3 regions of the Streptomyces sp. NPDC051310 genome follow, and region 3 is predicted to be linked to each of the others. Evidence: riboswitches for the same ligand, from Rfam matches in the RefSeq annotation. Region 3 holds a riboswitch; each other region holds the start of a gene.
The links. A riboswitch is a leader RNA that binds a small molecule or an ion and turns the genes downstream of it on or off. The one in region 3 is predicted to bind cyclic di-AMP.
Positions count from the first base shown of each region.

Region 1: linked by a shared signal. The riboswitch ahead of ACIA79_RS29335 (NlpC/P60 family protein) and the one ahead of ACIA79_RS24910 (transglycosylase family protein) in region 3 are both predicted to bind cyclic di-AMP.
Region 2: linked by a shared signal. The riboswitch ahead of ACIA79_RS21820 (M23 family metallopeptidase) and the one ahead of ACIA79_RS24910 (transglycosylase family protein) in region 3 are both predicted to bind cyclic di-AMP.

Region 1 is NZ_JBITEO010000027.1:15,610-19,789, forward strand. It holds gene ACIA79_RS29325 (NlpC/P60 family protein) at 1-987, opposite strand, end outside; gene ACIA79_RS29330 (hypothetical protein) at 1,274-1,627, shown strand; gene ACIA79_RS29335 (NlpC/P60 family protein) at 1,728-2,963, opposite strand; cyclic di-AMP (ydaO/yuaA leader) riboswitch at 2,962-3,111, opposite strand; gene pcrA (DNA helicase PcrA) at 3,319-4,180, shown strand, end outside.
Region 2 is NZ_JBITEO010000015.1:17,608-21,787, reverse strand. It holds gene ACIA79_RS21825 (PP2C family protein-serine/threonine phosphatase) at 1-1,122, shown strand, start outside; cyclic di-AMP (ydaO/yuaA leader) riboswitch at 1,349-1,484, shown strand; gene ACIA79_RS21820 (M23 family metallopeptidase) at 1,496-2,590, shown strand; gene ACIA79_RS21815 (aldo/keto reductase) at 2,937-3,905, shown strand; gene ACIA79_RS21810 (PrsW family intramembrane metalloprotease) at 3,925-4,180, opposite strand, start outside.
Region 3 is NZ_JBITEO010000019.1:44,271-48,450, forward strand. It holds gene ACIA79_RS24900 (cytochrome P450) at 1-259, shown strand, start outside; gene ACIA79_RS24905 (transglycosylase family protein) at 421-1,308, shown strand; cyclic di-AMP (ydaO/yuaA leader) riboswitch at 1,569-1,736, shown strand; gene ACIA79_RS24910 (transglycosylase family protein) at 1,740-2,417, shown strand; gene eno (phosphopyruvate hydratase) at 2,683-3,963, shown strand; gene ACIA79_RS24920 (septum formation initiator family protein) at 4,054-4,180, shown strand, end outside.

The DNA.
Region 1 (4,180 bases), on a different contig from region 3:
GCCGCCGCCGATGTAGAGGCCGACGTGGCTGATGCCGGAGTAGAAGAACACCAGGTCGCCGGGGGCGAGTGCGGAGCGGGGGATCCGCTGCCCGGCGTTGATCTGGGTGTACGTGGTGCGCGGCAGAAAGACCCCGGCGGAGCGCCAGGCGGCCTGGGTCAGGCCGGAGCAGTCGTAGGCCGACGGCCCGGTCGCCCCCCACACGTACGGCTTGCCGAGAGCGCCGTACGCGTACGAGACCGCCTGGGCGGCGCGTGCGTTCGGCGCCCGGACGGGGCCGCGCGGGGCGGCGTCGCGTGTGGCGCGGTCGCCGGTCCGGTCGCCGGCGGCGTCCGCACCGCTGTCGCCCCGGGCGTACGCGGCGCGCTCGGCCGCGGTGAGCCGCGCGAGGAGCTTCTCGGCGGCGGCGAGCTTGCCCCGGATCGCGGACTTGTGGCGGCTCAGCTCCGCCCGGCGGGCCTCCAGTTCCCGCAGGTGCCCTCCGGACTCGGCCCGTACCTGTGCGATCTCGGCCAGCTCGTGGCGGACGGCGGCGACCGCGTCGGCCTGGCGGTCGCCGGCCAGCCGGGCGAAGGCGGCGCTGTCGAGGTACCTGTCCGGGTCGGCGGAGAGGGCGAGCTGGAGGACCGGCCCGAGACCGAGGCCGCCGTCGCGGTACTGGGCGGTGGCGATCGACCCCAGGCCGTTGCGGGCGGCGTTGAGCCGCTCGGTGCGGCGGGCGGCCTCGTCGCGCAGCGCGTCGAGCGAGGCGCGGGCCTCGTCGGCCTTCTCCTTCGCGCCGTTGTACCGCTCGGTGGCCTCCTCGGCCTCCTGGTGGAGCCGGTCCACCCGGGCCCTGACCTGGGCGGGGGTGAGGCGGGGATCGGCGTGCCCGGCGCCCTCCAGGACGGTGGCGGTGGCCGCTCCGGCGAGCACCAGGGTGAGGGCGGTGCGGCCGGCCGCCGATCCGCTCAGCGGGCCCTGTCTCTGTTTGCGGTGCGCTGCCACGGGGGCGGTCCCTTCCCGTCGGTAGGTCGGCGGGGTGGCCGGCTGCCGCCCGGGAGTAGGGAGGCGGCGGTGGGGAGAGCCGGCCACCTGGGGGAGGACGCTAAACCCGGGCGTCACGGGGCTGGGGGAGAGTGACCGTTATTGGCCGCAGGTGAGAGTTCCGGGGCGGGATGCGAGGGCGGCGCTGCACCTGGAATCCCGCATTCCGTATCAGCCGTGACCGATGCGACGAATGAGCCCACCCTGACCGGAAGTGCGTGCTATGGCCCCGGTTAGGCTCCGGCCCATGGACGTACTCATCAATGTCTTCGTCGCGCTGCACATCATCGGCATCGCCTCCCTCCTGGGCGGCTTCCTCACCCAGATGAAGGGCATGGGCGCGGGCACGGCGCGCTTCACGCCCGCCATGCTGCACGGCGCGCTGACCATGCTGATCACCGGCGTGGCACTGGTGGGGCTGAACCAGGCGGACGACCAGACCGTGAACAACCTCAAGATCGGCGTGAAGCTGGCGATCCTGGTCGTCATCCTCGGCCTGGTCTACGTCAAGCGGGACGAGGAGCGGGTGGAGAAGGGCCTCTTCGGCGCCGTCGGCGGTCTGACCGTGGCCAACGTCTTCATCGCGACGCTCTGGACGTGATCCCCGCCGCCCCGGCCCGCCGGCCCCCTGCACGGGCCGCGGGCAGGGCGCCGGCCGGGGTGCCGGGCGGTGCTCCGGTCGTGGTGCCGGGCGGGGCCGTTCAGGCCGGGCGCACGCTGCCGTGGACCGGCAGGTAGTAGATCGACTCCTCGCGGACGTTCGCCCCGGGCCCGGGCGCGTGGACCATCATGCCGTCGCCAAGGTAGATGCCCACGTGGCTGATGTCGTCGTAGAAGAACACCAGGTCGCCGGGGCGCAGGTCCTCCATGGCGACGGGTGTGCCGGACTCGGCCTGCTCGCGGGTGGTGCGCGGGAGGTCGACGCCCGCCGCCTTCCACGCGGCCTGGGTCAGCCCGGAGCTGTCGTACGAGCTCGGGCCGGTGGCGCCCCGGACGTACGGCTTGCCGATCTGGGCGCGGGCGAAGGCCAGCACCTTGTCCGCCTTGGCGGCGTAGCCGCCGTCGGTCGTACCGCCGCCTGCCGGCCCCGGCTCCTCCCCCTGAGCCGGCCGCGGGTCCGGCTCCTCCTGCTCCCGGCACGCGCGGGCCGCCTCCGCCGCGGCGCGCGCCTCCTCCTCCGCCCGGGCCTTCTCCCCGGCCCGGCACCGGGCGTCCGCCGCGCGCTCCCGCTCCAAGCGCACCAGCCGTGCCTGCTCCCCGGTCGTCAGCTGCGCCAGCAGGGCGCGCGCCTCGGCCAGCTTCCGCTGCACGGTCTCCTTGCCGGCCTGGAGGGACGCCTGGGAGTCGGGCAGCGCCTCCGGGCTCCTGGTCACATCGGCCTGCTGCCCGGTCGCCGCGGTCCGGTGCTCCAACGGCTCGGCCGCCTCGGCCTGCTGCCCGGTCGCCGCGGTCCGCTGCGTCCTGGACCCGGTGAGCTGCTCGTGCTGCGGCCCGGTGGGGCGTCCCGCCGCCGGCGTGCGGTCGGCGAACGGCTGCGGCTCCTCCGCGAGGAGCAGGGCCGCGCTCGGGGTCGCCCCGCCCGAGCGGTGCCGTGCCGCCGCGTAGGCGCCCCGTACGCGGCGGGACTCGTTCAGGGCCTGCGTACGCTTCGCGGCCTCGTCGAGCATGCCGTCACCCGCGCGCCGCCGCTGCTCGCCGGCCTCCCTGGCCTTGGTGTACTGCTGCGTCGCGGTGCCGGCCTGCCGGTAGAGGTCGTCGACCTTCCGCTCCACCTCTTCGACCGACGGGCGTCCCGGCACGGCGCCGGCGGACTGCGCGGACAGCAGGGTGGTGACCGAGGCGATGGCGGCCGTCGTGACCCCGACGGCGGGGGAGCTGGTACCGAACGTGCGGGTGGTGCGGCTGCGCGGCTTGCGATGCGACGCCAAGGCCGGCATCTCCTTCCGTGGACCGCCTACCGGGTCAGCCGGCGGGTTCGGGCGAACGGAAGGTGCCCTACGGTCCGCGGTCACGGCCGATTCACCCCACGGTGCATGGTGGGTTCCCGGTTCCGAACTCCCATGGCGGGGAGGGCGGATGCGGCGTGGGCGGCCGATCGGCGTGGTTCGCCGATGAGGGGACGGTCCGCTTGGGCAGGCACGCTAGCCAACCTGTGGCGGTGCTGTGAAGGATGATGTTCGATATGTCGGATACATTTTCGTGACCTTCGATTACTGTGCGGTAGGGGTGACCGAACGTGAGGGAGGCGGTTCGGCCACGGCTGTCAGTGGGGCCGCCTAGACTCGATAGGCGATGAGCAGCCTCTTTGACGACAGCTTCCTGGCGGACCTCCGGAACCACACCTCGGAGGAGCCGCCGCCGCCCCCGGAGGACTCCGAGGACCACCGGCCGGCCCCGGAGGAGGTCCCGCACGACCTCTTCGGGGACCGCTTCGACGTGCCGGCGGCCCGTGACGCGTACCACCGCGACGGCGCCCCGCGCACCGTCGTCGACCCCGCCGCGCTGCTGGAGGGGCTGAACGACCAGCAGCGCGCGGCCGTCGTCCACACCGGCTCACCGCTGCTCATCGTCGCCGGTGCCGGGTCCGGCAAGACCAGGGTGCTGACCCACCGCATCGCCCACCTGCTGGCCACGCGGAACGTCCACCCGGGTCAGATACTGGCGATCACCTTCACCAACAAGGCCGCCGGCGAGATGAAGGAGCGCGTCGAGCAGCTCGTCGGACCGCGCGCCAACGCCATGTGGGTGATGACCTTCCACAGCGCGTGCGTCCGCATCCTGCGCCGCGAGTCCAAGAGGCTCGGCTTCACGTCGTCCTTCTCGATCTACGACGCCGCCGACTCCAAGCGGCTGATGGCGCTGGTCTGCCGCGACCTGGACCTGGACCCGAAGAAGTTCCCGCCGAAGTCGTTCAGCGCCAAGATCTCCAACCTGAAGAACGAGCTGATCGACGAGGAGACCTTCGCCGACCAGGCGGCCGACGGGTTCGAGAAGACCCTCGCCGAGGCGTACCGGATGTACCAGGCGCGGCTGCGCGAGGCCAACGCCCTGGACTTCGACGACATCATCATGACGACGGTCCACCTGCTCCAGGCGTTCCCGGACGTCGCCGAGCACTACCGCCGCCGCTTCCGGCACGTCCTCGTCGACGAGT
Region 2 (4,180 bases), on a different contig from region 3:
GCGGACTCCACCTGGGTGCGCAACCCCCGGCGGGCACGGGTGCGCCGCTTCCTCCGGGCGGTCCCCGCCCTCATGATCGTCGGCGGGATCGGGTACGACCTGGCCACGCCGCCCGCGTTCACCGCCGTGCCGCTGTTCGCCGCCGCCCCGCTCGTCGCCGCGCCCTTCTTCACCGCGCGTACGACCCTGGTGGCGGGGCTCGCCGCCGTCCTGGCCGTCGTCGGGCCGCGGCTCCACAGCGGCGTGCTGCACGAGGCCCCGGCGATCACCGAGACCGTCACCCTGATCACGGTCTCGGGGCTCGCGCTGCTCATCAACCGGGTCGTCCGGCGCAGCGGTGAGCGGCTCGCCTCCGCCCGCGGCATCGCCGAGACCGCGCAGCGGGCGGTGCTGCCCACGCCGGCCGAGCGGATCGGCGGACTGCGCGTGGCGGCGCGGTACGAGGCGGCGCAGGCGGACGCGTTCATCGGCGGCGACCTGTTCGCCGTGCAGGACACGCCCTACGGGGTGCGGCTGGTGGTCGGGGACGTACGGGGGAAGGGCATGGGCGCGGTCGAGGCGGTGGCGGTCGTGCTGGGGGCCTTCCGGGAGGCGGCAGAGCAGGAGAGCTCCCTGGAGGGCGTGACGCAGCGGCTGGAGCGGGCGCTCGCCCGGGAGGGCACGCGGCGGGACGGGCTGGACGCCTTCGAGGGGTTCACCACCGCCGTCCTGGCCGAGGTGCCGCGCGGCGAGGGGGTGGTGCGCATGGTCAACCGCGGCCACCCGGACCCGCTGCTGCTGTACGCCGGCGGGAGCCTGGAGCCGCTGGAGCCGGCCGAGCCGGCGCTGCCGCTGGGCATGGCCGACCTGGGGGCCTGGCCCGACCGCGCGGAGCAGGTGCCGTACCCGCCCGGAGCGACGCTCCTCTTCTACACGGACGGGCTGTCGGAGGCGAGGGACGCCACCGGTGCCTTCTACGACCCGGCCGTGGGGCTGGCGGGGCGGGACTTCGAGGGGCCGGAGGAGCTGCTGGACGCGCTCGTCGAGGACGTACGGCGGCACACCGGCGGCGGGGCCACCGACGACCTGGCCCTGCTGGCCGTGAACAGGCCGTCGGCGCACGCCGCCGAGCACCGAGCGTGACCGGTGCATACCGCTCCGCAAAGCATTTGACGTGGAGTCGGAAAGTGTGATGAGGCGCGCGGGGCCTGAGGGGCCGTCAAGTTGCCGCATCTGCCCGCCTGTGGGGCGGTACGTCCGGCCGGTGGAAGTTAATGATCAGTAGGAACAGCTTGGAAACGCGGCCCCGCGTCTATTAACGTTCGATAACGCAGCGCGGTCGTCCCAGCCGACGCAAGAGCGACGGCACCGTGCGCGCGCGCCGAATTCCGCATGGGAACCGGGGAACCACCACTTGGGGTGAATCGGGCCGCATCGCCGGCCCGTAGGAGACCTTCCTGCTCCGAACCCGTCAGCTAACCCGGTAGGCGAGAAGGAAGGAAAGGAGTGCGCCCCCGTGGCGTCCAACAGGCCTGCCCCCGAAGCGCCGTCGGCTCCCTCGGCCCCCTCGGCTCCCTACGCCGCCGCTTCGTTCGGTTCCGGTGCTCCCGCGGACGGTCCGTGGGAGGAGTGGAACCCGACCGAGGACACCGTCCGTCCGGTCCGGGGCCGCCACCGGGTCGTCAAGCAGCGCGGCGGGCTGGCCCGCAGCTCCACCGTCCTCGGCGTGGGCGTGATCGCGGCGGTCGGCGCGGGCGGCATGGCCACCGCGCAGGACAAGCCCCCGGTCTCGATATCCCTGCCCGACCTGCCGGGCGCGATCGCCGACAGCCTGCCGGACGCCGAGTCCATGCCCGGTATCGGCACCCTGATGTCCGACGACGGCGACACCCCGGGCGACGCTCCCGTGAACGCGGCGCCGCTCACCGCCGCCTCCCTCACCGCCGGCGACGGCACCGGTGACCAGGCCGACAGCGGAGCGAACGCCGGCGAGGCGCTGCGCGCCCGCATCCTCCAGCAGGCCGAGCAGCAGCAGGCGTCCGCCGACGCCGCGGCGAAGGCCGCGGCCGAGAAGGCAGCCGCCGAGCAGGCCGCCACCGCGGCCAAGGCCCAGCAGACCGCCGCGGAGAAGGAAGCCGCCGAAGCGCAGGCGAAGGCCGAGGCCGAAGCCGCCGCCAAGGCGGAGGCCGAGCGGCTGGCGAAGCTCGCCGCGAGCTACGCGCTGCCGACCTCCTCGTACACGATCACCTCGACCTACGGCCAGGCCGGCTCGATGTGGTCCTCCGGCTACCACACCGGGCTCGACCTCGCGGCCCCGACGGGTACGCCGGCCAAGGCCGTGCACGGCGGCACCGTCAAGTCGGCCGGCTGGTCCGGTTCGTACGGCTACCGGATCGTCCTGGAGCTCGAGGACGGCACCGAGGTCTGGTACTGCCACCTCTCCTCCATGACGGTCGGCGCCGGCCAGAAGGTCGCCACCGGCGAGACGATCGGCCGTGTCGGCGCCACCGGCAACGTGACCGGTCCGCACCTGCACCTGGAAGTGCACACCGCGAGCGGCGAAGGCATCGACCCGCTGGCATGGCTGCGCGGCAAGGGCCTGACCGTCTGATGCCGACCGCGTCGGCGCGGCAGCTCGTTGCGCGGGGCCCAGCTGCCAGGGAGCTCGTGGCGCGGGAACGGCCCGGCCGGGCGCTGTCCGGCCGGGGAGCTTCCGCGCGGACACCCTGCCCGCGGACACCTTCCCCGCGGGCGCCGTCCGCAGAGGCGCCGTCCGCGCGGGCATCGGGAGGCCGAGGCTCCGTGGAGCCGGCCGTCCGCGAAGACCCCGGCAGTCCTGGCGGTGCACCCCCCGACGCCAGGGCTGCCGGCTGCCCCTGTGCCGCTGCGGCAGACTGCCCGCGTCCGGGCGTGCGACGGCCGGAATAGCCGCCTCCTCGAGGGGCGTTGAGCCACGCATGACCTCACTCCGCACGCTGGGCACCTCCGACCTCCACGTCTTCCCCCTCGGGCTCGGAGGTAACGTCTTCGGCTGGACCGCGGACGCCGCGCAGTCCTTCGCCGTCCTCGACGCCTACACGGCCGCCGGCGGCAACTTCATCGACACCGCCGACACGTACTCGTCCTGGGCCCCGGGCCACCAGGGCGGCGAGTCCGAAACGGTCATCGGCGACTGGCTGGCCGCCCGCGCGAACCGGTCCGACGTCCTCATCGCCACCAAGGTCGGCTCCCACCCTCGGTACAAGGGTCTCGCCGCGTCGAACATCAAGGCGGCGGCCGAGGAGTCCCTGCGCCGGCTGCGCACCGACTACATCGACCTCTACTACACGCACTACGACGACCCGAGCGTGCCGGTCGAGGAGTTCGTCCCCGCGCTGGACCAGCTCGTCAGGGACGGCAAGGTCCGTGCCATCGCCGCGTCCAACATCTCCGCCGAGCGGCTCCAGGAGGCCCTGGACTTCTCCGCCCGCGAGGGCCTCGCCTCGTACGTCGCGCTCCAGCCGCACTACAGCCTCGTCTCCCGCGACACCTACGAGGGACCGCTGAGGGACACCGCCGAGCGGGCGGGTCTGTCCGCCGTGCCCTACTGGGCGCTCGCCTCCGGGTTCCTCACCGGCAAGTACCGTCCGGGCGCGGACGTCGACAGCGCCCGGGCCGCGGGCGCGGGCAAGCACCTGGAGACCGCACGCGGCCGTGCGGTGCTCGCCGCCCTGGACGCCGTCGCCGAGGGGCGCGGCGTCGAGGTCGCGACGGTGGCCCTGGCGTGGCTGCTCGCACGGCCGACCGTCGCCGCGCCGCTCGCCTCCGCGCGCACCGCCGAGCAGCTGCCCCCGCTGCTCGCGGTCGCCGGCGTGGAGCTGACGCAGGAGGAGCTGGCCGCGCTCACCGACGCCTCCGCCACGGAGGAGCCCGCCGGCAGCCTTTAGGGACCGGGACCGGGACCGGCTACGACCGGTACGGGTTGTAGCCCGCGTAGTCCCGGTGCGGAGGCGGTGTCCACACCCGGCCCGTCGCCCGCGCCGCGTACGTGAGGGCCGGGCCGGCCACCTCCTTGCGCTGCCACAGGTGGTACAGCAGTTCCTGCTCACGGGCCGCGAAGTCCGGGTCGGCCGCCCCCCGGCGGGCCCGGTGCCGCAGGAACGCCAGCGACGTCGCGAACGACTCGTACTCGCCCACCGCGCGGGCCGCCGGCGAGCCGAAG
Region 3 (4,180 bases):
CCACTACTGCCTCGGGGCGCCGCTGGCCCGGCTGGAGGGGCAGACCGCGCTCGCGACGCTGCTGACCCGGCTGCCGGACCTGCGGCTCGCGGCCGACCCGGCCGAACTGCGGTGGCGCGGCGGGCTCATCATGCGCGGGCTGCGCACCCTGCCGGTGACCTGGGGCCCGGGGCGCGAACCGGGGACGGATCCGGGGAAGGAACCGGGGAAAGGGGACACAGCATCCCCTTTGGGAAGTGACGGTCCGTCAGAACTGTGATCTTCGCGTGATCTCCGCTGCATCGACTTGTGACTGACGTTCGAATGCCGCTACGTTCACCCCCACCTCAGCAGTCACGCGAAAGGCAGCACCGCATGCGCTCCGGGAACGGCCGTCACCGACGACCCCGTCAAGCCCCCGCCATCGTCGTCGCCGCGGGGGTGACCGGATCCGCCCTCGCACTTCCGCTGCTCGGCGCGGGATCCGCGTCGGCGGTCGACGCCGCCACGTGGGACCGGGTGGCCGAGTGCGAGTCCGGCGGCTCGTGGAGCATCGACATGGGCAACGGCTACTACGGCGGGCTCCAGCTCTCCCAGGAGACCTGGGACGCCTACGGCGGCACGCAGTACGCCCTGCGCCCCGACCTCGCGAGCCGCGCCCAGCAGATAGCCGTGGCCGAGAAGGTCTACGCCGCGACCGGCGTCAAGGCGTGGGAAACCTGCGCCCCGATCGCGGGCCTCGGCACCGCCGGTGGCGCGGCCGGGGCGAGCCCCGAGGTCACGCCCGAGAAGACCGTCCCGGCGCCCGACCCGGCCGAGTCGGCCGACCCCCTGGAGCCCTCGGACCCCGACGCGCCCGAGACCCCCGCCGACCCGGTGGAGAGCCTCCTGCCCACCGAGCCGGCCGAGTCCCGGCCCACCGAGCGGGTCGAGCCCACGGAGCCGGTGGCCCCGGGCACCGGCAAGCACCGCGGTGAGCCCGACCCGGCCGAGTCCGACGGGGCGACCGGCCCGGCGGCCCCCGAGGATGAAAACACCACGAGCGCCGACAATTCGGTCACTGAGCGCGAAAACGATGGACATGCCTCGCGAGGTGACGGAACAACACGTGAGCCCGCCGTCGGCGAGTCCGGCGCGTCCGAGGACCCGGGCTCGTACACCGTCCGCCCCGGCGACAACCTCTCCGTGATCGCCGACGCGCACGAGCTGCCCGGCGGCTGGACCGCCCTTTACGAGTCCAACCGCGAGACGGTGGGCGAGGATCCGGACCTGATCGTGCCCGGGCAGAGCCTCGACCTGACGCCCGCGGAGGAGCAGCCGGCGGGGTGATGAGTGACGCTATGTCCGCTTCTGTGTAAGTGAGACAAGCGTCTCTTTGCGCCAGCGGGCGCATCACGAACGCACGATCTGTCCGTTCCGCCCCTCACCTGCGCAAACGTCCGTCAAGCGCAGGGCGGTAGGGGCGGATTGGGCAGGATGTCCGTCTTTGAACTTCGACGGCGACTGTGTCTACGGTCGTCATCGCTCGCCACCGCGGGCCCCTCCGGCCGGAACGCCGAATCCTGCCGCCGGCCGCGAGGGAACAGTCGACGCGTCATGCGCCGAAGGCAGGAGCGGGGGACCCAAGGTTTGCGCCGACCCCGGCCGTTGGAGACGACGGCAGGGTCCGGCTCGGGGTGAAGCCGCGCACACCGCGCGGCCGGGCAGCTCACGCCCGAACCCGACAGCTCACCTCGCAGGCGTCGGTGAGGAGAAGTTCCATGCTGTTTTCCGGCACGTCCAAGCACCGTCGCCCGTCCAAGGCCGCCCGTTTCGCCGCGTTCGCCGGTATCACCGGTATCGCCGTCGCCGCCCCGCTGATGGGCGCCACGTCCGCCTCGGCCGCCACCGCCGCCGAGTGGGACAAGGTCGCCCAGTGCGAGTCCGGCGGCGACTGGTCCATCAACACCGGCAACGGCTACTACGGCGGCCTGCAGTTCTCGGCCTCCACCTGGGCCGCGTACGGCGGCACCGCGTACGCCCCCACCGCCGACCAGGCCACCAAGTCCCAGCAGATAGAGATCGGCGAGAAGGTCCTCGCGGGCCAGGGCAAGGGCGCCTGGCCGAGCTGCGGCGTCGGCCTGTCCGGCACCCCGTACGGCGGCGGCTCCGCCGAGCAGGCCCAGCCGCAGCAGGAGCGCGCGGCCGAGCAGCCCACCACGCGCAGCGAGCAGCGCACCGCGCCGAAGGCTCCCGCCGGGGAGACCGTGACCACCCCGGCCGGCAAGAAGGTCGAGAAGGGCGACGGCGAGTACAAGGTGCAGGCCGGCGACACCCTCGGCTCCATCGCCGCCGCGAAGAAGGTCCAGGGCGGCTGGGAGAAGCTCTTCGAGCTCAACAAGGACATCATCGAGGACGCCGACCTCATTTACCCGGGCCAGCAGCTCCACCTGAGCTGACCCCCCGGCACCCCGGCCGCCCCGGCCCGGCGCCCCTTCCCCCGTACGCGCCGGGCCGGGGCCCTGCCGGTTACCGGTGAGTAGACCTTGTGGGGTTCTGCCCCGCTTTCGGAGCCCCCGGGTCCTTTTTCGTCCCACGGGGCGGGCGTCGGCTGGTCAGGGACCCGCCGCCGGTTAGGCTCTTGTCGCAAGACCGTCGCAAGGGCCGAAGAGACCCTGCACCACTTGCGTCACATTGTGCGTCACATCCCAGAAGGAGATGCTCGTGCCGTCCATCGACGTCGTCGTAGCCCGGGAAATCCTGGACTCCCGAGGCAACCCCACGGTCGAGGTCGAGGTCGGCCTCGACGACGGCAGCACCGGCCGTGCTGCCGTCCCGTCCGGTGCCTCCACCGGTGCGTTCGAGGCCCTCGAGCTCCGCGACGGTGACAAGGACCGCTACCTCGGCAAGGGTGTCGAGAAGGCCGTCCTCGCCGTCATCGAGCAGATCGGCCCGGAGCTCGTCGGCTACGACGCCACCGAGCAGCGGCTGATCGACCAGGCGATGTTCGACCTGGACGCCACGCCGGACAAGTCCTCGCTCGGCGCCAACGCCATCCTCGGCGTCTCCCTCGCCGTCGCGCACGCCGCATCCGAGGCGTCGGACCTGCCGCTCTTCCGCTACCTGGGCGGCCCGAACGCGCACCTGCTGCCCGTTCCGATGATGAACATCCTGAACGGCGGCTCGCACGCCGACTCCAACGTGGACATCCAGGAGTTCATGATCGCCCCGATCGGCGCGGAGTCCTTCTCCGAGGCCCTGCGCTGGGGCGCCGAGGTCTACCACACCCTGAAGAAGGTCCTGAAGGACAAGGGCCTGTCGACGGGTCTGGGCGACGAGGGCGGCTTCGCCCCGAACCTGGACTCCAACCGCGCCGCCCTCGACCTCATCCTCGAGGCCATCAAGCAGGCCGGCTACACCCCGGGCAAGGACATCGCGCTGGCGCTCGACGTCGCCGCGTCCGAGTTCTACAAGGACGGCGCGTACGCGTTCGAGGGCAAGTCCCGCTCGGCCGCCGAGATGACCGACTACTACGCCGAGCTCGTCGACGCGTACCCGCTGGTCTCCATCGAGGACCCGCTGTTCGAGGACGACTGGGACGGCTGGAAGACCATCACCGAGAAGCTCGGCACCCGGGTGCAGCTCGTCGGTGACGACCTGTTCGTCACCAACCCCGAGCGCCTGGCCCGCGGTATCGAGGAGGGCGCGGCCAACGCGCTGCTCGTCAAGGTCAACCAGATCGGTTCGCTGACCGAGACCCTGGACGCCGTCGAGCTGGCCCAGCGCAACGGCTTCAAGTGCATGATGTCGCACCGCTCCGGCGAGACCGAGGACGTCACCATCGCCGACCTGGCCGTCGCCACCAACTGCGGCCAGATCAAGACCGGTGCCCCGGCCCGCTCCGAGCGCGTCGCCAAGTACAACCAGCTGCTGCGCATCGAGGAGATCCTCGACGACGCGGCGGTGTACGCGGGCCGCAGCGCCTTCCCGCGGTTCAAGGGCTGATCACCGCACCAGCCTCCGTACGTCCCCGGCCACGGTCCCGTACCGTGTCCGGGGACGTACGTACGTAGGAGAGGGAGGCGCGTGGGACGCATGGCCCGGGACCGGTTCTCCACCGCGACCAGACTGCGGCTGCTCGGAGAGCAGACCGCCGCCCGTGTCTACCGCTCCCAGAGCCGCCGGCAGGACCGCCGTTCGCGGCTCACCGGCCGCGCGGCCT